DNA from 2 places in the Paraburkholderia sp. USG1 genome. Region 1 is predicted to be linked to the other one. Evidence: riboswitches for the same ligand, from Rfam matches in the RefSeq annotation. Region 1 holds a riboswitch; the other holds the start of a gene.
The links. Region 1 has a riboswitch for fluoride ahead of zapE (cell division protein ZapE). Riboswitches for the same ligand answer to the same signal wherever they lie in the genome.
Positions count from the first base shown of each region.

Region 2: it holds a riboswitch for fluoride, as region 1 does, so the genes downstream of both, crcB (fluoride efflux transporter CrcB) here and zapE (cell division protein ZapE) in region 1, are expected to answer to the same signal.

Region 1 is NZ_JAMWXW010000001.1:65,982-70,006, reverse strand. It holds gene crcB (fluoride efflux transporter CrcB) at 12-404, opposite strand; fluoride riboswitch at 465-527, opposite strand; fluoride riboswitch at 798-862, shown strand; gene NE850_RS00325 (hypothetical protein) at 1,162-1,455, shown strand; fluoride riboswitch at 1,515-1,576, shown strand; gene zapE (cell division protein ZapE) at 1,749-2,894, shown strand; gene NE850_RS00315 (DUF211 domain-containing protein) at 2,903-3,190, shown strand; gene NE850_RS00310 (prenyltransferase/squalene oxidase repeat-containing protein) at 3,258-4,025, shown strand, end outside.
Region 2 is NZ_JAMWXW010000011.1:212,400-232,511, forward strand. It holds gene NE850_RS16960 (GntR family transcriptional regulator) at 1-277, opposite strand, end outside; gene NE850_RS16965 (porin) at 679-1,722, shown strand; gene NE850_RS16970 (BON domain-containing protein) at 1,752-2,117, shown strand; gene NE850_RS16975 (helix-turn-helix domain-containing protein) at 2,349-3,326, shown strand; gene NE850_RS16980 (SDR family NAD(P)-dependent oxidoreductase) at 3,426-4,223, opposite strand; gene NE850_RS16985 (SDR family NAD(P)-dependent oxidoreductase) at 4,278-5,093, opposite strand; gene NE850_RS16990 (nuclear transport factor 2 family protein) at 5,177-5,533, opposite strand; gene NE850_RS16995 (2,4'-dihydroxyacetophenone dioxygenase family protein) at 5,613-6,050, opposite strand; gene NE850_RS17000 (hypothetical protein) at 6,618-6,893, shown strand; gene NE850_RS17005 (superinfection immunity protein) at 6,964-7,296, shown strand; gene NE850_RS17010 (hypothetical protein) at 7,323-7,541, opposite strand; gene NE850_RS17015 (hypothetical protein) at 7,541-7,930, opposite strand; gene NE850_RS17020 (alkaline phosphatase family protein) at 8,195-9,550, opposite strand; gene crcB (fluoride efflux transporter CrcB) at 9,955-10,335, opposite strand; fluoride riboswitch at 10,411-10,472, opposite strand; gene NE850_RS17030 (ammonium transporter) at 10,637-11,824, opposite strand; gene NE850_RS17035 (ATP-binding protein) at 12,228-13,988, shown strand; gene NE850_RS17040 (hypothetical protein) at 13,994-14,320, opposite strand; gene NE850_RS17045 (DJ-1/PfpI family protein) at 14,464-15,045, opposite strand; gene NE850_RS17050 (hypothetical protein) at 15,364-15,834, shown strand; gene NE850_RS17055 (Rrf2 family transcriptional regulator) at 15,922-16,377, shown strand; gene NE850_RS17060 (NAD(P)-dependent oxidoreductase) at 16,533-17,180, shown strand; gene NE850_RS17065 (mechanosensitive ion channel domain-containing protein) at 17,324-19,957, shown strand; gene NE850_RS17070 (cysteine dioxygenase family protein) at 19,954-20,112, opposite strand, start outside.

The DNA of each region.
Region 1 (4,025 bases):
CCTGACGCGCCTCATGCGATGGCCGCTCTCGAGAGCAGGCTGACCGTCGCAAAGCCGAGAATGGTCATGATCAGCGAGCCGGAAAGATGGATCACGATCTCTCCCGCAGCCCAGCCATACCGGCCCTGCTGAAGGTCGCCGACGACTTCCGCGGAAAAGGTGGAGAACGTGGAAAGCCCCCCCATCAGCCCGGTCGTGACGAACAGCCGCCATTCGGGCGGAATCTGTGGCATGCGGACAAAACATGCAATCGCGACACCGATGATGTAGCCGGCGATGACGTTGGCGGCAAGTGTGCCGAGTGGAAGGTCAGGAAAGAGCCCGTTAAGGCGGAGGCCCAGGAACCAGCGAAAGAGCGATCCAATTGCGCCGCCGATCGCGACAGCGAGAACCGATTGATACATGTCTAATACCCTGTTCGATTTAACATCGACAAACGCCACATGTGCGGGCGCTTGTCTGGCGGGTTTGTAGGCATCATCGGCTCACGGCGAGCGGTTAGGGAGAATGCCATCTCCAGCGGGAAATTCTATCATCAGTCGTAGCAACGTCAAGCGGACCCGACTGCAATGCGCCAGGACGCGCGGAGCCAGGATAGCAGTGGCGGACGCGGTGGTGTGCTCACCAGGAGCCGGGCATTGCAGTTGCTGGGAAGGGAACGCGGAACGGCACAGGCAGACAACCGGGATGGCATTGCCAGTCCCGCCACATGACGAATATTCACGGATTCCGCAAGCGCCGAAAGTGTCGCCCGATGGCTCGAACCATGCTTGCAGGTCTGCATATGCAGCGGTATGCTTGTGAGTGGAGATGGCATTCTCCTAAACCGCCGGGCGCGCCGGCTGATGATGCCTGCTGTTTCGCGGATGCGAATACTTTTCCCAACCAGCAAACAACAGGTGAATCATGGTTGCATTTCCCACATTCCCACTGTCCAGTCTCCGGCGTCGGGCAGCACGTCTATTCCTTCCCTTACAACCGCGAATCGTATTGCGGCCGTGGCCGTCTGTGGTCATGGTGCCCGTCCGGCTCGAGAGCCAGACGACGCTCCAGCGCAGCCGGCGGCAGGCAGCGTACCGTGAATAACCGGTACGGCCGCAGTCGACACCCCGGTTAATCGGCGGCCCGCTCCAGGGCCGCACTCAGGAAAGGATTTTAAAAATGCAGATCGCACTCAGTGATGATGCGGTGTGCGCAGTTCGCCCGGGACACGGAGGAACTGCGGCGCCCGCATTCGGGCCGGCTTCGCCCGTCGGCGACCTTGCCGGACTGGAAGCCTCGTTGCGCAAGCTTGGTCATCTCACCGTTTTTGCCTTTGCGTCCGGAGAATTCATGCTGATCGGCCGGAACGGGGAGCGTGTGCGCGATTATTCGCTCGTCTCGGCGCTGCAGAAGATGTTGCAGTGGCAGGGATTCGAGGCGATATCTCCAGAAGACATGAACTGCGCGACCTGAAACGCCGGTAAGAAGTTGGCACTGCAGAATAAGTTGGTACCACCGGATGGCGTATGCAACCGGCACACGGAGATGGCATCCTCCGCAACCGCCCGACCGGGCTGATGATGCCTACAGGTTCCGGAAGTAAACATGGGGCCGCCTGAGCGTGTGGTGGCCAGTCCCATGTTTTGTACGGACAGGGCACCAGGGCCTCGCGCGTTGACTGTTGCTGGGTAGCGGGCTACCTGCATGTTTTCGAAGTGGCCGGGGTTGCGGGCAATGGTACACAATACGTTGGATCGTCGCTGGTTATGGATGTAATCGAGAATTTCAGAAGAATCACGAGGGCGCGAGGTCTCGAGCCCGATCACTCCCAACTTGAGGCGCTCGGTCGCCTGCAGCGTTGCTACGAAGGATGGCAGGCGTATGAGGTGCACCGTAATCCGGTGACCCGTTTCCTTGTGCATCCGGCGCCGCCTAAAGGGCTTTATCTCTGGGGCGGAGTGGGACGCGGCAAGACGCTGTTGATGGATTGCTTCTACGCCGTCGTTCCGGCAAAAAAGAAGTGTCGCCTGCATTTTCACGAGTTCATGCATGACGTGCACCGATCTTTGGAGGAACTGCGAGGACAGGTTGACCCGCTCGATGCGCTCGCGCGCCAGCTATCGTCGGCGCAGGAACTTATCTGCCTGGACGAATTCCATGTGTCGGATATCGCTGACGCTATGGTTCTGTCGCGTTTGCTGCCGGTGCTTTTCGACAGTCATGTCGCGCTCGTTGCAACATCAAACTTCCATCCGGACCAGCTGTATCCGGACGGGCTGAACAGGGAAAGGTTTCTTCCGGCGATAGATCTGTTGAAAAGCAGACTCGATATCGTGAATGTCGATGGCGGCACGGACTATCGAGAGCGTTCGATGGCCCGGGTTCGGACCTACGTTTTCCCGGCGAATGCCGATGCGGAAGCAGAACTCGGCGAGTCGTTTGCGAGACTCGCCGCTGCTACCGAGCAAACGCCGGTGCTGCAAATCGAGCAGCGCGAGCTGCGGGCGCGCAAGCGGGGGGACGGTGTTGTGTGGTTTGACTTCGCGACACTGTGTGGTGGTCCGCGCTCGCAGAACGATTACCTGGCTCTTGCTGCACGGTTCCACACCGTCATTCTTTCCGGCGTCCCCCAGATGACGCCGGACCAGGAATCTGCGGCCAGACGATTTACCTGGCTCGTGGATATCCTGTACGACCACCATATCAAGCTGATCATGTCGGCGGATGTTCCGCCCGAGAAACTGTACGTGCAGGGACCGCTTGCAGCGGAGTTCGAGCGGACCGTTTCGCGCATAGACGAAATGCGCAGTGTTTCATATCTGCGCCGCGCGAAGCGTCTGGTATCTGCGGGGCCAACGGCTGGAATACCCGGCGTGGATCGTGAGCATAGCCATCACGAGAGACAGGCCTGATGGTTCCAATGCTGAATATCAGGCGCCTCGCGCTCGATGTCGACCAGCGCGGCCGGCAGGCTGCACTGGTCGAAATGGCAGAGACGATCACTGCCTGTAGTGGCGTTGAAGCAGTCAACATCACAATTACCAGCATGGACGTCGGGACCGTGGGTATGGACGTCACGATCGAAGGCCAGTTCCTTGACTATGGTGAACTGGTGAAAGCAGTGGAGGAACGTGGAGCCGTGGTCCTGCGTGTTGGGCATATCGCATGCGGCGAGCGGTCCGTCGAACGTATTGCGCGTGCCCGGTAAGGCACGCAGGGAAATTGCCGCGATTGCGGCCGGCCGCCTTGATCGGCTCTTGCTGAGTAACGTTCACATGATCGATACAAACACCGGGCTTGGCGCGATCAACAGTTCCCGCGAGCTGCAGGAGCTGCTGATAACCGTGCGGGCACGGGTTCGCAAGTATCTCGTGAGCCGGCAATCCACCAATGGCGGTTTCTGCTTCTATCGATCGGCATATGCCGATCATCCGAACCTGGCTGATACTGCCAGTGCCGTCCGGTCGTTCAGGTTGCTTGATATACCTGTGCCTTGCGCCGCGAAGGTAGGATCGTTCGTCGCTGCTCTGGCACTGCAGCCCCAGCCTGAGTATCTGTTTAACCTGGTCACCGTGCAGCGTGCTATTGGCTGCGATGACATCGCTATTCCCGTGTCAAAGATGATTCACGGACTGTCTCTCTCGCCCGCACCAGGCCCGGAATATCAGCAGACGGGCTGGTTCGAGCGCACCCGTTTTCTTGCCCATCTAAAGCGTGTGGTGGGCGATCTCCGGAGTGTCGCGTGCATTGCGGCACATATCGGAGAGATGCTGCTGGCCGATGGATTTGGCAGAACCCCAAACCTATGGGATACGTGGCTCGCTATCGACACGCTCTTGGTGTGCGGTGACGTTTCGATTCCGGAAACGATTCGGGAATTCGTTGACAGACTTCAATGCAGACCTTCTGGATTTACTTTATGCATCGATAGTCAGGTACTTAACCTGAACACCGTGTTTGCGGGCGTGCAGTGCTGCGACCTGCTGCACATTCCATTGAAGTATCGAAGGGAAATCCTCCGGTTCGTCCTTGCCTGTCAGGCA
Region 2 (20,112 bases), on a different contig from region 1:
CCGCGTAGCCTTCCAGTGCGGCGAGGACATCGAGTTTGTCTTCGATGGTCTCGACGGAAATGGGGCTCACGATCGCGCCGCGATTGCGGAAAAGCTGCACCAGCCCTTCCGATGCCAGCACCTTTAACGCTTCGCGTAATGGCGTACGCGACACTTCCAGTTCCTCGCATAGCTCGCGCTCCGAGATCGGCGTGCCAGGACGAAGTACCCCGTCGACTATCTTGTTGCGCAGAATTTCGGTGACCTGGTGATGAAGCGGCTGAGTGTCTTGCGTCATGAGTAGATGGAAGGGTCGATGGTTGTGCTGCGCGGCGAACGCCAGAAAGTTGGAATCGCCCAGATTGCATTCGATTGGTATTCTGAATGTATCACAGCATTCATCGCACTGAAACTGTGCGATTGGATGCCGCGCCGACCCAGACGTGCGCATGACGAAGCGCACGCACCGGCGCCGGAAATTTCGTCAACTTGGCCCGCTTTTCCCTTGCGGCGCCGCATTCCGCCACATTGCACGCAGGCTTTCCCTCTACCGCTAGTGGAAAACGATAAATGAATTTAAATTGAATTCAATTTAAATTCAATCTGCGTGCTCGATAACAGATGCGTACGCCGAGTGCGGGCCACCAGAAAAAATTCGACAGAAGAGCCCGCGGACGACATGACAAGGAGGAGACGGAAGTGAAAAAATTTGCAGGACTAGGTTTGTTGATTGTCAGTAGTGCTGCTTTTTCACAGAGCAGCGTGACACTCTACGGACGGCTGGACGCCGGCGTGCAATATCTCAGTAATGTGGCGGGCGCCGACGGGCGGCGCTCCGCACTGTGGAGCGCCGACAGCGGCGATGATGGCGCAAGCGCTTTCGGCGTCTACGGCACGGAGGATATCGGCGGTGGCTACAAGGTGAACTTCAAGCTGCTCGACTATCTGCTCGTGACAAACGGGCTGAGTGCTACTCCATTCTGGAACAATGCCTGGGTGGGCATGTCAGGACCGTTCGGCTCGTTCCGGATGGGACGCGACGACTCAATCCTGAAAGACGGCAACTTCGACTACGACCCGTTTTCGCAGCAGCACGCCGGACTGGCTTCGCTCGTGCGTGGCGCGAACTGGCCGAACTTCAGCAATACATTCAGCTACTACACGCCGACTTTCGGCGGCTTTGACGCGGGCTTTCAATACTCGCTGAGCGGCGTGCCCGGCCAGTTCAATAGCGCGCGCGCCGACGGCGTGCAACTGAGCTATCGACTCGGCGCGTTTTCGGCACGAACGGTCTACCAGGAGGTTCGCGATCCGAACGGCAAATACAGCGATCTGTACACGGCCCAGAAGCAGTTGTTCGCCGCGGCCGCGTTTGTGGGCGGCGCATTCAAGGTGCAGGTCTCGTACACCTATATGGCCGCGCCCGACGCTCCGCTCGGCGGTCCACGATATGCCGATTTCGGCTGGTTGGGGCTGACTTACACCGCTTCGCCGTTTCTGCGCGTCACCGCTGCTGCATACCATATCCATCAACGCGATGGGCAAGGCAGTGCGACGCTGCTGGACCTTGGACAGACCTATAACCTGTCGAAGCGAACTTCTCTTTATGCGACCGTGGGCTATCTGATCAATGGGAAAAACACCAACTTCTCCGCGGTCGAACAGCCCGAGACCTCGGCCTGGAATCCCGCACCAGGCCACAATCAACTCGGCTTCTATGCAGGCGTCATGCATTACTTCTGACAGCTTACGGATCGATAAAAGGACTTCACATGAGAAAAACAATCGTGGCGCTTCTGCTAGCCGCAAGCCTTCAGACGATGGTGACCGCGCCCGTCGCGCAAGCTCAGTCGGCGAGCGGAGCGGCTTTGCCGGACGACGCCGTTGCGCATCCCAATCGTTACTTCCGGAAACAGTCGCCCGAAGACAAGCAACTCACACGGTCGGTTCGCAGACAGATCGCGAAGCTGAAAGGTGTCGATGTCAGCGACGTGTCGGTCAGTTCTCGCAATGGACTCGTGCGCCTTACCGGGACGGTACAGCGTGCCGACGAGTCGCAGCAACTCGGTCAGGCGGTGCAGGGCATGACGGGAGTGAACGCGGTCATCAATTCGCTGACGATTCGAACGCGGATGTAGGCGGACGGCGAGTCGCATCTGGAAATCAGCCGAGTGTGTCGTTCGCATGAGAAGGCGGCGCGCTCGACGTCCACGCGCTGCGCTGCCAGTCTTCGCTATTTCGCAAATAGGGTTTGAACAGGGTACATCCTATTGGTAGGGATACCCATTCGCATGTACCTTGAAAGCGTGAAGGTGCGCGCACGGAGCACGGGACAGATGCTGCGGCGCGGAGGAGACAGGAGACGCGACGTGCAGAATCCTTCGACCGAATGGTCAACCAGCGACGTTCCTTTGGGCGACCGCACCGACGCCTGGGAATCGGTACTCAGTGCGAGTTATCGCGAGTGGCAGGTTCCGCGTCGTCTTCCGGCCACGTTCTATGCCCATGTGAAGCAGCACGACTTCGCCGGGGCGGGGATTGTCGAGACAGTTTGCGACCCTTGCATGGGACAACGTACGCGCGGACACGTCCGCCACGACGATGAGCTTTACGTCGGCGTTCAATTGACGACCGCCGGCCGCGAGCGGTTCAGGATCGGAGATTCCGGTGTGGAGGTCGCCTCGGGCGATGTCGTCGTCTGGACAACCGACCAGGTTGTCGAGTTCGAGGTTCTCGAGCGCCTGCACAAGGTCACCTTGATGATTCCCTGGTCGGTGATGCGTGAGCGCTTACCGGAACGCAAACACCCGCCCACCGGCGGCAAGATCGAAAGCCGCACGGGCGTTGGCTCGCTGCTCGCCGTTCACCTGCTCGCGCTTTCAAATGAAATCGCGACGCTCGACGAGAGCGTTCAAGGCCCCGTCAACAGGTCCACACTCGAGCTGCTGGGTATCGCGCTATCAGGTCAGCAACCGTCTGCAACGTTCGACGCGAGCGCGGCCATGCTTCGGCGCGTGCAGGACTTCATTCTGCAACATCTGCACGAAGACGATCTGAATCCAACCCGAATTGCCGAAGCAAACCGCATTTCGCTGCGCTATCTGCATATGCTTTTTCAGCGCAGCGACATGACCGTCTCGGGGTGGATTCTGGACAGACGGCTGCATGCCTGCAAGCTGGCTCTGACGGATCCCGCCTACAACCGCCAGCACATCTCGGAGATCGCATTCCGCTGGGGTTTCAATTCGACCAGCCATTTTTGCCGGGCGTTCAAGGAAAAATACGGAGCCTCTCCGGGCGACGTGCGCCGGACGGTGGGGGCCGGGCCTGCAGATGAGCCGGCATGACAGGCAGACGACAGGCGGACAGGAGATGACCTGTCCGCTCAATAACGAAACTGTCTGGTAAGGCGACGCCACGCCGCGTTGCGCGTTGCGGCCAGCCAGTTACACCGAGAAGCGGCAGAGCGTCTCGCCGCCATCGATGCGAATGAGATCGCCGTGAATGTAACTCGATTCGTCCGAGGCGAGAAATACCGCGAGGTTCGCGATATCTTCGACTTCGCCCCAGCGTTTCAGCGGAATGGCGTCCGTGAACACCTTGTCGAAGTCTTTGTCGTCGAATAGCGCGCGTGTCAACGACGTTTTCGCATACGTGGGGCAGATACCGTTGACGCGAATCCTGTCGCGCCCATATTCGATTGCCAGGCAGCGTGTCAGATTAGCGGCCGCGCCCTTCGATATGTTGTAGACGGACTGCTTCGGGTGGCCTTGCAAGCCGGCAGTCGAAACGATGTTGATGATATTGCCGCCGCGCGCCTGCTTCAGAAATACCTTGATGGCTTCCTGACAGCCGAACCACGTGCCTTTCACATTCACGTCGAAGCAGACGTCGAGGTCTTCGACCGCGAACTCGTGGGCAAGCTTGCCGGCCCGATATATACCGGCGTTGTTGACCATCACGTCGAGACCGCCGTAGAGCCGGACCGTTTCCTTGACCAGGTTCGCAACCTGGTCGAGCCTCGTCACGTCGCATGCCACATACTGAGCCTTGCCGCCGGCCCCGGTAATGGCGGCTACGGTAGTCAACTGCGGGTTGCCTTCGAAGCCGCCCTGGTTCGGTGCCTCGTGGATATCGCTGACAACCACGCTGGCACCTTCCGCTGCATACGCCATTGCGATGCCGCGACCGAATCCCGAACTTGCGCCCGTGACGATGGCGACCTTTCCTTTGAGCCTTTCCATGAATCCTCCTGGGAGAAAGGATGGCCAGCCGCAACGGGTTGGCCGTTACCGCGTTCAGCGTGCCGTAAAGGCGCCGTCGACTGTGAGCATGGAACCCGTCATCCACTCCGCGTCGTCGGAAGCGAGGAATAGCGCGGCTCTCGCGACATCGTCCGCGGTGCCGACGCGCGGCCACGGCGTCAGGTCGTGAAGCAGCTTGTTGGTATCGTCGTTTTCGAGGAAGGAGCGCACCATCGCGGTTGCGAGAAACCCGGGGCAGATCGCGTTCACGTTGATGCGCTCGGGCGCGAAGTCGAGTGCGAGTTCGCGTGTCAGATTGACGACCGCTCCCTTCGACGCGCAATAAGCCGGTTCGAGCGCCAGCCCGACCAGGCCGCCGATGGACGCGATGTTGACGATCCGGCCACGGACCTGGGCGCCGGTCGACGTCGTCAGCGGTTCCTGTTTCATGAACTGCGTGATAGCGTACTTGCAACCGAGCCAAACGCCTTTTGCATTCACGTTCATCGTGAAATCGTATTGCTCTTCCGTCTCGTCGATGATGCTGTGCAGACCGGTAAACACGCCCGCGTTGTTGACGATGATGTCGAGCCGGCCGAAGGTCGAAACCGCATGGCCGATGATCTTCTGGACGTCGGCCGCTTTGCTGGCGTCCGCCGCGATGAACGTGGTCTTGCCGCCTTCCCGGGTGATGACCGCATCGGTATCGGTTTCGATATCCTTCTCGTAGCCGCCTTGCAGTGCCGACTTCTTCAGATCAGAGCAGACGACATGCGCGCCCTCGCGCGCGAGAGCTAGCGCGATTGCTCGTCCATTTCCCGAACTGGAACCGGTTACGACGGCGACGCGACTTTCAAGTTTGCGGGTCAAGATTGTCTCCTTGAGTAGTAGTACTTTCGAATGACTTCGCGTTACATGATTCGTAGACGATGCGTGACGCCCGATGTGCCCGGTCAGGCGGGAAATGCCGTGAACGTATGAACCGCAATTTTTCCGTCCTTGACGACCAGTGTGTCCGTTGCCAGGGTAACCCAGGGCTTCGCCTCCCACGCGAGGTATGCCACGTCGCGCACCGTGCTCATGCTCGTAATCCTGAACGCCGGCCAGAACGCCGGGTCCGCGCCGTCAAGGAAGGCCTTGAAGAAGCCGGTTATCTCCTCGCGGCCGCGAAAGGTCTTGTCCGGCGTGACGAGCGCGGAGTCGTCGTCATAATCCTTGAGAATCTCCGCAACGCCGTGAGCAAAGGCGCCGAGATGATGGTCGAGGATCTGCCTGGTTGCAGCTTCGGTCTGTTCAGAGGAATTTGACATGTCGAATGTCCACAGGAGGGGCGGCGGGATGTATCGGCAACGATGAGCGTGCCGATACATGACATGGAAAGCGGACTTTTCAGCCCGCGTACGCGCGCTGGGCTTCGTCCCAGGTGACCACCACGATTGGCGTGCCGTCTTCCTTGATAAAGGAAAGCGGGCCGAGGAACGTCATATAAAACTCACTGTCGACCGGGAACGAGGTTTTGTCGTGACGGGCATTGGCAGACTCGTAGCCGTATGCCGGCGCCACGACGGTGTCGCCGCCATCCTCGCTGCCGCCACGGACGTCCATGCGGCCTTTTGTCAGCAGATATTCGCCTGGCCCGACGTGAAAGTGAGAGTTAAAGGACGAGCCGGCCGGACAGTCGAAAATCGCAGTCCACGCGCCCATCTCGGGCGAGGCGTGGAGCATCTTCCAGCGAATGCCGCCTCGGGAAAGTGCGTCCGGGAAGGGCTTCCACGGAATGTCGTCGATCTGAACGGCTTCTTCGCGAACCTTCGGTTTGATTTCCATCGTCGTCTCCTGATTTCGCCGAACCAGAATCGAGTTCGGTAAGGTTTGTGGGTGAAACAACGATATCGCAGGCAACGAGACAAAGATTGCACGCTAGCGCAACTCGGGTTGCCTGACAGTGCAGTGGAGGTGTGGAGGTGTGCGGACGCCAATGCACGGCTTCGATTCCTTCGCCGCGTACCGGAAACGGAATGACTCATGCATCGGGCCACCCAATGTCTGGCGTCCATGATTTGCGCCGCACGCCGAGGGACTTCTCAGGGTGCGAAACACAGGCTCCGCTCACCGTACGTGCAATGGTGTCGCAGAGCCACTGCTGCGCCGCTGAATCCTCAGGGCGAAGCTGCCAGCAAAGGTCGACATCGAAAGACGAGACAGGAAACGGCAGTGGCAGCGGGCGCACGCAAATCCTGCACAGGCGGGCCAACGCCGATTGTTCGCCCCGTAGCAATTGTGATTTCACGCTATCGGCATAGAAAAAAGATAGGTCCCACCTAAACTGAATTCTGTCAGCGGCGCGCGTCTCACCGACTTGCACCGCTCTTGAAACCGGATTAGGGATCCATCATGAAAAACAGACTTCTTGCGATGTTGCTCGTTGCGGCCACTACCTCCATCGCTGCGCCTGCATTTGCCAGCGGCTATGGACCGGCGCCTTCCTACCGTCCTTCGGTCGGGGCTCCCGCGTCACAACGAGGCCAGAGCGCACAAACCGTCGCAGCGGAACGCAACGATGCGGTCGGCTCCGTCAATGATTCGTACGGCGGCGTGGTTGCGCAATCCGTGGTGTCTGGCAGCCGTCAACCTGACCAGTCGGCTGCTCGCCTGTACTCGCGTCATTAATTCGAAAGGCGTCTGCTGATCAAGGCTGTAGCGAGGTGTCGAAATGCTGAAGATTATTCAAGGTGCGGTCGTGATCGCTGTGCTGATGCTTTATCTGGCGCCCGCAATGATTGCCGACGCCAGAAACCGGGAAGACGCCTTTGCGGTGACGATGGTGAACATTCTGCTCGGGTGGACGGTTCTGGGCTGGTTCGCTGCGCTGATATGGGCGCGGCATCCGGTCAGCGACCGTCGATTGAAGCACTTCGCAAGACGGGCGCAACGCGCAGTTGCACGCGTTACCATCAACGCAATCGTTGCCCGATCCGAAGGTCGTGCCAGTTCAATCCCGGTGGTCAACCCTCGGCTGGTGCCGTTGGTAGCGCGCATTGCGGCAAGGAGCAATCGCTGCCCAAGGAATTGAGTTTTTTCCGCATGGCAAGGTACGGTCTACCCGTGGCTGTCGATCCATGCGCGAGCCCATTCGAGTCCAGCCTGCTGCGCGCCCTCGTCAGTATCGAAAAAGCCAAGGACACCGGACGCTTCAATCACCCTGTTGTTTTGAGTAATGGTTCCGCTGGCAGCGTAAGGTCCAGGTCGATGCGGTTCCTCATGCTGCTGTATTGCATGTCCCCAGATGTTGTAGCCGTGGTAGGTTTCCGATTCCATTAACGCGACACCCCGACATAAGCCTGGCGGGAATCGACCCGCAGGATGTTCCCCTCAGGCGTGATCTGCCGCGGGATGTCTGTCAGATCAGGTGTTGCGGTTCGCGAATCCGCCGGGATTTCACGCTGTTTCGCAATCAACTTCGGCGCGGGCGCCCGAGCGCTTCGTGCATGATATTTCACGGTCCGCGAAGCACTGTGCCGATGTATCGACTGTTTATGCGACAGTTTGGCGGGCGGTGCGTCGGCCCGCGCCTCAGGCGGATTCCAGACTTCCACATAGCGTTCGCCTGCCGACACAGTAGAAACAACTGTCAGCAGCAGTGCGCCGAGGCCCAAGAATCGAAGCATGTCTTCTCCGTATTTTTCCAGTCGTTCCAAACCTTGCACGACTCACGGTTCCTACGCATGAGGCGCCGTCGCATGCGGCCACACGGCGGTCGCGCACCCAACACCGCGACGGAAGTCCGTGCGGGATACTGTACATTCATACAGGTATTTTGGCAAACAATGACATCGTCGTTGTCGCGCTCGCCAACCCGCTAATGACCAGGTTATCGGGAATGCGGCCTCGGGAATGCGGCCACGTCACTCCTTTCTCCGCTTCACGCTGCGTGCAGCAGTAATCCAGACGGACATAGACCTTGCGTCGATTCACGACGCGCCCTTGTAGGTCGCGACAAAGCCCGCGAGGTCTCCCCAGTTCGGCGAAGACAGCAATTCCGGATGATCCTGCTGAACTTTGAGCGCGACGCTACGAAAGGCTTGTGCACATGCCGAAAGGCCAACTGGCTGCGAAACGGGAGACGGTACAGGTGAGTTTCCCGGCATTGGCACATTCAGCCTGGGCGCAGGGCCCGGCGTTTTCATTTCGGAAAGGGCGGAACTGAGCTTCGAAAGTTGTGTGCGTGCACTGACCGGGGCGGAGTACGTGCCGCCGGCGTTGAATTTATCCGCGAGAAGCTGAAGGATCGACGTATGGTCCAGGTCGCCGGAAAAGACGCCGCCCGGCGTGACATAGGGCGAGATCAGGAATGCTGGTACCCGCAGCCCGGTAGTCTGAAACCGATATCCGGCAACGTCGGTCGGGATATCGAGGGGACTGACATGATCGAAGAACCCTCCATGCTCGTCGTACGTGACGATCATCAGCGTCTCATTCCATCGCTCTGACGTGGAAATCGTTTGATAGATGTCGGCGAGGAACGCTTGCCCTGGAGCAACGCCGGTAGGCGAATGGTCGTCATTCGGAGTCCGGTGTGGCCCGTCCGTGTATTCCGGTTCGATGAAAATGACTTGAGGCATGTTCGAACCGTTCGTCCAGTCTGCCTTGAAGCGCGAATACCGCCTGAACCTGCCGCCAATGCCATCCAACGGCAAGGCGAGCGACGTCACTATTTCGGGCAACCACTTGGGCATCAGGCTGAAGAACGGGAAAAATCCTCCCGACTGGTAGACACACCAGCTTGTGGCGTGTGCGGTCAGCCAGTCATATACCAGGGACTGCTGTGGGAGAAAACCAGAAACGTTGTCGCTAATCGCACTCTCTCCCGACATGGCCATCAGGCGATTGGCCTGGGTTCCGGTCGGAAGCGGCGCAAACCAGCTATCGCAAATCGTGAAATGGTTTGCGAAGAAATCGTAAACAGGCAGCGCATCGGCGGTGTAATAGCCCATTACCATCGAGAGATCGGCTGGCGCAGGGTGTCGTGCCGCGTAGCTTGCAACGAACCCACCCAGTTCGGGGCAGCCTCCACTCGCGCACGGCGTGTTTATTTGTATCGAAATCGGCGTGCGGTCGTGCGGAGGGTCGGGGATCAGTTGGGTCGCCGGCGAGAGAGCATGGATCGCATATGTCCTGTCGTCGTAAAGATTCGCGAAATTCTGCTGCCACGCGGGGTCGGCAGAGAGTCCGTTGACGTCTTTTCCGTCGAGGCTCAGATAACCGAGAACATGGTCGAACGACCGGTTCTCCATCATGACGATGATGATGGTTTTAATGTTGTCCATTGACATGCTGCCTCCGTACAACGGCATCACAGCGACCATGTCGCCTGCCAGGTTCGCGCCCCGCAGGAAACTACGGGAGCGCGACACTGCAGACCTCCTGACGCGAACCTGTCTCCTGCATTGGCGGCTTGCAGCGCGAGCCGGGATCGGATAGCTCAAATACTCGTTGCAGAAGAGCCGCACTTTCAACGCAGGCTCTATACCAGAGTCTTGCTTCCGGCTAGACGTTAAGGCTAGTTCACGTTACATCGCCGTTCAACTTCAGTTCTCGCTGAAGGCAAGTTGTTCCCGCTTCGCTCGATCCAATAGGCCTTTGCGAACCCGACTGATGGCAAGCCGTAGGAAGTCGGGTGGATCGGAGGAGAGGAGCATCCGCGCCTGGAGTGGCGCGGCGCGTGGCGCTTTCAGCGCGACAGCAACGACACCGTTGCGATGCCGAGAATGGTCATCACGAGCGACGCACCCACATGAATCACGATCTCGCCCGCAGCCCAGCCGAGCCGGCCGTCCTGCAACCGCTGCACGACTTCCGCTGAAAAAGTCGAGAAGGTCGACAGACCGCCCATCAAGCCGGTGATGACGAAGAGCCGCCATTCCGGTGCGAGCTGCGGCGCCCGCGCAAACCCTGCGACGGCGACGCCGATGACGTAGCCGGCAATCACGTTGGCGGCGAAAGTGCCGAGCGGCAAGCCGCTGAACAGGCCGTTCAGGCGGATGCCCAGAAACCAGCGAAACAACGAACCGAGCGCGCCGCCGATTCCGACGGCGAGAATGGACCAATACATGGGAGGCCTGGCAAAACCGGGGGTGTCGACAAACCGGGCTGAGCATGGAGCGCGATGCTGCGTCCGCAATCATCCGGGCGAGCAGGCATCATCAGCCACAAGGGCGGTTAAAGGAGAATGCCATCTCCAGCGCAGGAGTCTAACACCGGCGAGGGCATGTGGGGACAGTTCGGCGTGGGCGCGGACAGCCCGCCGGCCCGCGCTGTCCGCCCGGATCCGGCATGCCCGGTGGCGAGGCGCACGTGCGGGAGCCGGAGCCGCCAGTGCGCTCATGCGAAGCAAAACCGCCGCCGAAGCTTTCTTACTCGGGTGTCGCCGAAATCTTGTGGATCGACAGGTCGGCGCCGTTGTACTCGTCTTCCTGGTCGAGCCGCAGGCCCACTGTCAGCCGGATCGCGCCGTACACGAGCGCGCCGCCGAGCGTCGCCACCACAATCCCGCCCAGCGTGCCGACCAGTTGCGCCCCGAACGACACGCCACCCATGCCGCCGAGCGCGCGCAGGCCGAAGATGCCCGCCGCGAGGCCGCCCCACGCGCCGCACAGACCGTGCAAGGGCCATACGCCCAGCACGTCGTCGATGCGCCAGCGGTTCTGCACGCAGGTGAACATATAAACGAAAAGCACGCCGGCAATGCCACCCGTCACCAGCGCGCCGAGCGGATGCATGATGTCGGAGCCGGCGCAGACCGCCACCAGTCCGGCAAGCGGCCCGTTGTAGGTGAATCCGGGGTCGTTGCGGCCGGCGAGCCACGCGGTCAGGGTGCCCCCCACCATCGCCATCAGCGAATTGACGGCGACGAGGCCGCTGATCTTGTCGACGGTCTGCGCGCTCATCACATTGAAGCCGAACCAGCCGACCGCCAGCACCCACGCGCCCAGCGCGAGGAACGGAATATTCGACGGCGGATGCGCGGCGATGCCCCCGTCGCGGTGGTAGCGCCCGTGGCGCGCGCCCAGCAACAATACCGCCGGCAGGGCGACCCAGCCGCCGAACGCATGCACGACCACCGAGCCGGCGAAGTCATGGAACTGCGCGCCGAACACCTCGGCGAGCCAGTTCTGGATGCCGAAGCGGCCGTTCCACGCGATCCCTTCGAAGAACGGGTAGATGAAGCCGACCAGCACGAACGTCGCGAAGAGTTGCGGATTGAATTTCGAGCGCTCGGCGATGCCGCCCGAGACGATCGCGGGAATCGCGGCGGCGAAGGTCAGCAGGAAGAAGAAGCGCACCAGCGCATAGCCGTTGTGTGCCGCCAGCGACTCGGCGCTGCCGAAGAACTGCACGCCGTAGGCGATCGCGTAGCCGATAAAGAAGTAGGCGATCGTCGAGACCGAGAAATCCACCAGAATCTTGACCAGTGCATTGACCTGGTTCTTTTTGCGCACCGTGCCGAGTTCGAGAAAGGCGAACCCAGCGTGCATCGCCAGCACCATGGCGGCGCCGAGTAAGAGGAAGAGGGTATCGGTGCCGGTTTTAAGACTTTCCATCGATGTGTCCTGCTGATGACAAAAAAGCGGGCAATGAATGCAAGAAGCGGGCCAAAGTTGTGCCAAAACGCGTCGATACGGTGCAGTTCGGCACCGGGATGGGATTGGTTGGGTGCTTTGTTAAATGCTGCGGACACGCCTTTGCACATTTTTGCGGCTTTAGCCGGCACAGTTAGTGTGCATAACGTCGTAACCAAGGGCGGAGCGAACCAAAAATGGGCAAAATATTCGATTTCATTTACGTTTAATTCAAAACCCTAACGTGGGGCCGACATTCATCCGGCATTCTTTTGCGGCAAATGCCTGGTCAATGGCGTGCCCTCTTTGTTTTCCTGGGTAATCGCCGACATAATGTGCCGTCCCCGAGCATGATCTGCCGGCCACCGACCTCCAGTGCGCACGCATGAGACTGACCACCAAAGGCCTGTTGCTGATCGCGATTCCGGCCGTCTTCGAACTGGCGCTGTTGTCCGGGCTGGTCAAGGCCCAGTCGGACGCGGCGCAGGCGGAGCGCTGGGCCATCCATAGCCAGGACGTGCTGCGTCAGACCACCGCGATTCTCGACCCGGTGCTGGGCGAGTCCGTGGCGCTGCGCGGGGCGGTGCTCGCCAACGACGCCCATTTCGCCACACCGGTAACGGTGTGGATGGACGTCGACCGGCGCATCGACCAACTGGCCGATCTGGTCGCCGACAATCCGGCGCAGGTCGAACGCGTGGTTCAGGTGCGCCAGGCGGTGCAGGCCTACCGGCAATGGTCCGACCGCGTTCAGGACATGCTGCATTCCGGCCGGCGGCGCGACGTGCTTGCGCGCTTTCGCGATCTCGCGCCGACCGACGTGCTCGACCGGTTTCGTCAGCAGCTCGCCGCATTCCAGGCCGAGGAGCGGCGTCTCGACACGCTCCGCTCGAATGCCGCCGACGCCGCGCGCGAGCGGCAGCAAACCCTGGTGGTCGCGGCGGTGCTCGGCTCGTTGCTGTTCGTCGCGCTGGCCGTCTGGTTGTTCACGCGCGGTGTGCGCGGCCGGCTCGCGCTCCTTGCCGATAACGCCGGGCGTCTCGCGGGCAACGAACCGCTGGCGCCGATCGGTCCGGGACGCGATGAAATCGCCCGCCTCGATCTGACCTTGCACGAGACGAGCCGCCGCCTGCTCGAAGCCGAGCGCATCCAGGCGCGCTTCCAGGCCGATCTGGCGCGCCGCACCGGCGAACTCGCGCGCATCAACGAGACCTTGCGTCAGCAGACTCAGGAAAACGAAATGTTCATTTACAGCGTGTCGCACGATCTGCGCGCGCCGCTGGTGAACCTGCAAGGCTTCTCAAAGGAGCTGATTCGCGCGTGCGACGAACTGCGCGTCGCGGTGCGCGAGTCGTCGCTCGCGGCCGGCACGCGGCAGCGCATCGAACGGGTGGTCGACGAGGATATCGGCGAAGCGCTGCACTATCTGCAGACGGCGGTGCTGCGCGCCTCGCACATCATCGACGCGCTGTTGCGGCTGTCGCGCGTGGGCCGGGTGGAGTACCGGCAGCAGAAGGTCGAGGTGCGCGATATCGTGCCGCGCGTGATCGATGCGATGCAAGGCTCGATCCGGGCGCGGCGCGCTCACGTCCACGTGCACGAATTGCCTGCGGTATGGGGCGACCCTACCGCGCTGGAACAGGTGTTCGCGAATCTGATCGGCAACGCGGTGAATTACCTGGATCCGTCACGGGAGGGCAGGATCGAGATCGGTACGACGCCGGCGCCGCCGGGCGTGCATTCGCTGCGGATCTTCTATGTGAGGGACAACGGCCTGGGCATTCCGGCGGTTGCCTTGCCGCGGCTATTCAACGCCTTTCAGCGGTTGCACGGCAATGTGGCGGCCGGCGAGGGCATCGGCCTCGCGCTCGTGCGCCGCGTGGTGGAGCGGCACGGCGGGCGCGTGTGGGCGGAGTCGAAAGAAGGCGTGGGCACGACGTTCTATCTGTCGCTGCCTGAAGCCGACGCGCGGATCGCGCAACTGGCTGCCGGTACGCAAGGGCCGCCGACGGCGCCCGGTGTTCAGGCCGCTCGCGACGCCCGCCCGGCCCTGGAGGAGCGTGATCGAAAGAGCGGCAGCAGCAGTGGCAGCAGCAGCGCCGCCGCGCATGCCGCCGATGCCAAGCCCGGCATCAGTACGCCTTAGCTCGGTTACGACGCGGTAAAGAGACGACGCGGTTTGAGCAACTGCCTGCCGCGAATCGACCAGTAGCAGCCGCAAGCGATGAGTACGGCGATACCCGCCATGAGCTGGAGGGGCGTGGGGCGCACGCCGTGTATTCCGTTCAGTGCAAAAAGGCCGCGCGCGACGAGCAGCAGCGCCGCCCACATCGACCACGCGGCCTGAACCAGCATGCGCATGCCGGCCAGACGTCGCGCGCGATTTTCACTCGACCAGTTGGCCGGCCCGCGTCCGCAGAAAAAGGCAATTGTCAGCAGCACGACGGCGAGAATCACGATCCAGTCGGTCAGTTCCATTGAAAACACTCCCAAGTCAGCCGGCGACTATAGGAAAGGCTTCCGTTGCAAACTATCGGACTAGTCTCAAATGGGATGAGTTTTGACGAGCGCGGGTTGCCGCAAGGGCAGGGCGCTCGCCGGTATGGATCAGGCAGAAGGGATCAGAGCTCGATGCGTGTACCGAGCAGCACGAGGAATTGGCGCAGCCACTCGGGATGCGCGGGCCACGCCGGGGCGGTGACGAAATTGGCGTCGGTGATCGCGGCGTCGACGGGAATGTCGGCGTATTCGCCGCCCGCCATTTTCACTTCGGGCGCGCAGGCCGGGTAGGCCGAAATGCGCTTGCCGCGGATCACGTCGGCGGCGGCCAGCATTTGCGCGGCGTGACAGATGGCGGCGATCGGCTTGCCCGCTTCGGCGAATTGCCGCACGACTTCGATTACCTTGGGATTGAGCCGCAGATATTCCGGCGCGCGGCCGCCTGCTATCGCCAGCGCGTCGTATTGGCGCGGATCGGCGTCTTCGAAGGTGGCGTTGAGCGTGAATTGATGGCCGGGTTTTTCCGTATAGGTCTGATCGCCTTCGAAATCGTGAATCGCGGTCTTGATCCGGTCACCGGCCTTCTTGTTCGGGCAGACTGCGTCGACCACATGGCCAACTGCCTGCAGCGCCTGAAACGGCACCATCGTTTCGTAATCCTCGGCGAAGTCGCCGGTCAGAAACAGAATTTTCTTTGCCGCCATCGTATGCCTCCAATTGATCAACGGAACACAGCGAATGCGTCATTGACGCACCTATAAGCTCAAGCAGTCTACTCCACTACGTTTGACAGAACCGCGACGGATCACGCAATGGATACGATCGAATGGCGCTCGCGCCCGGTGTCCCTGAACTCGACGCCCACATGGGCCTGAGCGCATAACGCGGTTTCGGGCGAGCGGGCTTCGAGGCTTCACCGATGAGCGTACCGGGAAGCTTGCTGAAGAGCGCGTGCAGCACAACGGCGTATCATTGGCGCGTTTTCGCATGCGGAAGCCGCTCGACGCGGCTCACACTGAAATATGACTTTACCTATCCATTCATCTTTGTTGCGCCGTGCCGCGTTCGTGGCCGTCGTGTTCGGCGGCCTCGCCGCCTGTCAGAAGAACGACGCGTCCGCGGGCCAGGTCGCCGGCAAGCTCAACGACGCGGCCCAGGTCGCCGGTCAGAAGCTCGATCAGGCGGCCAGCTACGTCGGCCAGCAGGTCGACGCGACCAAATCCGCCGCGCAGCAGAATCTCGAATCCGCTTCCGCGCCGTCGATCAGGATCGACCCCAGCGCGCTCGCTTCGACCGCGCAGGCGAATCTGCAGAGTGCGGCGAGCGCCACCAATGCGCAACTCGGCAAGGCCGCGTCGCTCACCGGCCAGAGCCTCGAATCGGCCGGGCGCAAGCTCCAGGAGTGGTCGGCGCAGAGCTCGGCGTCGTCGGCGAACGCGTCGGCTTCGTCCTCGGGCGAGTCGAGCGACGCGCAAAAGCAGATGGACAAGTGATATGCCGGCCGGACCGCATGGCCGTTTGACAGCCGGATTAAATGTAATTACTATGGTTACATATTGTCGTTGCCGGACGGGTTTACTGTGAACACGAGTAGCCGGTTTGCATTTGCGGTGCATGTGCTCGCGCTGCTGTCGTTGCAGGGGGGCGTGCCGCTTTCGTCGGAAATGATCGCGGGCAGCGTGAACACGAATCCCGCGCTGATCCGCCGGCTTCTGACCATGCTGGCGGAAGCGGGCCTCACCACTTCGCAACTGGGAGCGGGCGGCGGGGCGCTGCTGGCACGGGCGCCTGAACACATCTCCCTGCTCGAGGTGTATCGTGCGGTGGATGACGCGCAGTTATTCGCATTGCATCGCGAGGAGCCGAATCCGGCGTGCATGGTCGGGCGCAACATTCAGGGCGTGTTGCGCGGCATCATCGACGAAGCGCAGCAGGCTATGGAGGCTTCGCTCGGCGCGCGTACGCTGGCCGACGCCACAGCCGACGTGGTGCGCGCCGAAAAGCTGCGCGAACGCAAGAAACGCTCGCACGGGTGAGGTAGCAAAAAGGCAGCAGGAAAGCAGGAAGAAAGGGGCGCGTGCCGGTCAATCGAAACACGCGCTTCTCGACGAACGGGGGCTCATGCCCCTCTTTTTTCCCGGTTATATGTAATCAATATGGTTACATATATATCAATGAAGGAGCATTGAAAATGAGCAAACAGTTGAAGATCGCGTTGTTCGGCGCCACCGGCATGATTGGTTCGCGGGTTGCCGCGGAAGCCGCTCGCCGCGGGCATCAGGTGACGGCGCTGGCGCGCAATCCGGCGCGCGTGCCGGCCGGTGTGGCGAATCTGAAAGCGGCGCAAGCCGATCTGCTCGACGCCGCAAGCGTGGGCGCGGCGGTGCGCGGTCACGACTTGGTGGCGAGCGCCTATGCGCCGCCGCAGGACGACCTCGCGGCGCTCTGCAAGGCCACCCGTGCGCTCGTCGAAGGCGTGCGCGCGGCGGGCCTGAAGCGCCTCGTCGTGGTGGGCGGCGCGGGTTCGCTCGAAGTGGCGCCGGGCAAGCAACTAGTCGATGCGGAAGGCTTCCCGGATGCCTACAAGGCGATCGCGCTCGCGCATCGGGACGCGTTCGCTTACTACCGCGGCGTCACCGACCTCGACTGGACCTTCTTCGCCCCGGCCGCGCTGATCGCACCGGGCGAGCGCACGGGAAAATTCCGCACGGGCGCCAACACTTTGCTGACCGACGCCGAGGGCGATAGCCGCATTTCCGCGGAAGATTTCGCAATCGCTTTCGTCGATGAACTGGAGCAAGGCCATTTCGTCCGTCAGATCGCGACGGCCGCTTATTGAGCCCGAAACGAGGCTGAGTGGGGCGCGCGCGGTCTTCCATGCGGGCAGGCCGCGCAAGCGTCCTAACATTCGGTTACGCATGTCAGGTTGCTCTGGTTGAAACTGCGGCTACACTGGCGTCTCCCGTTTTCCTACGGATTGCCATGCAGTCATGCCCGTTGCGGCGTGAGTCCGGGGCTGCGCCGTTCAACGGCGGGCAGCCGGCGACTCACGCCGCCTTCCACTTTTCCCCTTGCCGTAGCGAGCGCGACGCGCGCCGCGCCGTGCGCCCGCCACTCGCGGCGCGGCTTGGCGCATGGGCCGCAGCGCTTTGCGCCGCGCTGATCCTGTGCCTTGGCGGGATGCCCGCGAATGCGCTTGCAGCCGGCGCGGCCACCGGCACGCCGGTTATTCCGGCCCTGCAGAGTCTGATCAACAGCGCGACGGTGACCGCGGCGCCCGCGTCTCCTGCTTCAGGCGCATCGGCGGCGGAGGCGGCGTCCGCGCCCTCGCCGGCGAGTCAGGCGGAGCTGGCGCGTTCGCTCGACAGCGTGATCTCCACGCTCGACAACGACCGGCAACGCACCGCGCTCGTCGCCCAGCTCAAAAAACTGCGCGACGTCTCGCAGAACGTCGCGCCGGCCGCGCCCGTGCAACCGAGTCCTGGCTTGCTCGGCGCGATCGCGTCCGGCATTGCGTCGTTCGAATCCGACGTGCATCAAGGGCGCACGCCGGTCCGCTATTGGGGCGGACGCTTCAATGCCGCCGGCAACGAGCTCTACACGATCATTTCGGGGCAGGGGCACGAGAGCTTCGGCCGCATTGTGTTCTCGATGATTGCGATGCTGGCGGGCTGGGGCGCGTGCGCCGGCGCGCTGATCTACGTGCAGCACCGGTTGTACCGGCGCTTCGGCATCGTCATGGGGCTCAATCCGAACCCCACCACGCGCGAGTTGCTGATCTTCGCGCTGCGCCGCGTCGGGCCGTGGATCATCGCCTTTCTCGCCGCGCTGCTGTTCGTGCGCGCCATGCCCGACGCGCTCGGCCGCACGCTCGGCATGGTGGTTGCCTATGCGATCGTTGCGGGTGCGGTGTTCTCGGCGATCTGTCTGATCATGTTTTCGCTGTTCGGCTCGGGGCATCGGCGGATCGCCGTGCGTCTGCTGATCGATCATGCGCGGCGCGTGCTGTTCGTGGTCGGCGTGTGCGGCGCGCTCGGCGACGCCGCCGTCAATTACGACGTCGCGCATCAGCTCGGGCCGAATCTCGCCGCATTGATTTCGACCGCGGCCAACATGACGGCCGCCGTCCTCACCGGCTACTTCGCGCTCGCGTTTCGCCGGCCGGTCGCGCACCTGATCCGCAACCGGCCCTACGAGCAGCGCACCACCCACAAGGCCGCGACCGACGCCTTCGACGTGCTCGCCGCGCTGTGGCACGTGCCCGTGCTGGTGCTCGCCACCGCGTCGGTGGTTGCCACGCTCGGCGGCTCGGGTTCGAACGAAAACGTGCTGCAGATCTCGGTGGTGACCGCGCTGCTGCTGGTGCTGGCCTTTTTCGTGTCGGCCATCGTGTTGCGCCTGACGCGTCCGCGCAGCGCGCGCACGCGGCGCCGCTCGCCGTATCTGACGCGCCTGCTGCGTTTTTTCGGCACGCTGGTCACGCTGTTTGTCTGGTTGTTTTTCTTTGAACTCGCGGCGCGTTTGTGGGGCGTCTCGCTGGCTGCGGTGGTCGAAGAAAACGTGGCGGCGCGCGGCATCGCGCATGCGGTGACGGCGATCATCGCCACCGTGTTCATTGCGTGGCTGCTGTGGATTCTGGTCGATACCGCGATCACGGAAGCGCTCAATCCGGGGGGGCCGCGCAACAAGTCGCGCGTGCCGAGCATGCGCGCCCGCACCATGCTGCCGCTGTTGCGCAACGTGCTGCTCGTCACGATCATGACCATCGCCGGCATCGTGACGGCGGCCAATCTCGGCATCAATGTCACGCCGCTGCTGGCGGGCGCCGGCGTGATCGGCCTCGCGATCGGCTTCGGCGCCCAGTCGCTCGTGACCGACCTGATCACGGGGCTGTTCATCATCATCGAAGACACGATTTCGGTGGGCGACTGGATCGACGTGGACGGCGGCCACGCGGGCACGGTCGAGCATCTGTCGATCCGCACAGTGCGGCTGCGCGACGGGCAAGGCGCGATTCACGCGATTCCGTTCTCGCAGATCAAGATCGTCAAGAACCTGTCGCGCGATTTCGCGTATGCGGTGTTCGAGGTGCGCATGTCGTTCTCTACCGACGTCGATGAGATCACGCAGTTGATCCGTGAGGTCGGCGCCGATCTGATGGCCGATTTCCGTTACCGGCGCGAGATGCTCGGACCGATCGAGGTGTGGGGACTGGACCGTTTCGATCCGAACTGGATGGTCGTGAAAGGACAGATCAAGACGCGGCCGCTGCAGCAATGGAGCGTGGCGCGCGCGTTCAATCTGCGTCTCAAGCGCAAGATGGACGAAGCGGGCATCGAGATTCCGGTGCCGCAGATGCGCGTGTATACGTCGTCGAAGGATAGCGAAGGGCAGCCTTTGCAGGACGACGAGATGTCGGGGTTGGGCCCGCGTGGACATGCCGAGAGTCAGCCGGGGACGTCGGCGTCCGCATCGGCGGCGCGGGCCGTGCATCCGCCGCTTGCGGTGGCGCGCGACGTGTCGCACGAACCACGGCCGGCGCCGCCGCCGACCGGGCAGACAGCGCCGGTTCCACCGCAGATTCCTACAGCCGGCGAGGCGGGCGGGAAGACCTAGCTGCGGGCGTCGTGACCACAGTCGGCAACGCGCACCACGTCGTTGACGTGCGTCGCGATCTGCGCACCCGCGACGCCGTAAATATGCAGCGAGACGGCAGGCTCGTCGCTGCGATTGCCCAGTTGATGAATCCCGCCACGGCCGCCTCGCACGAA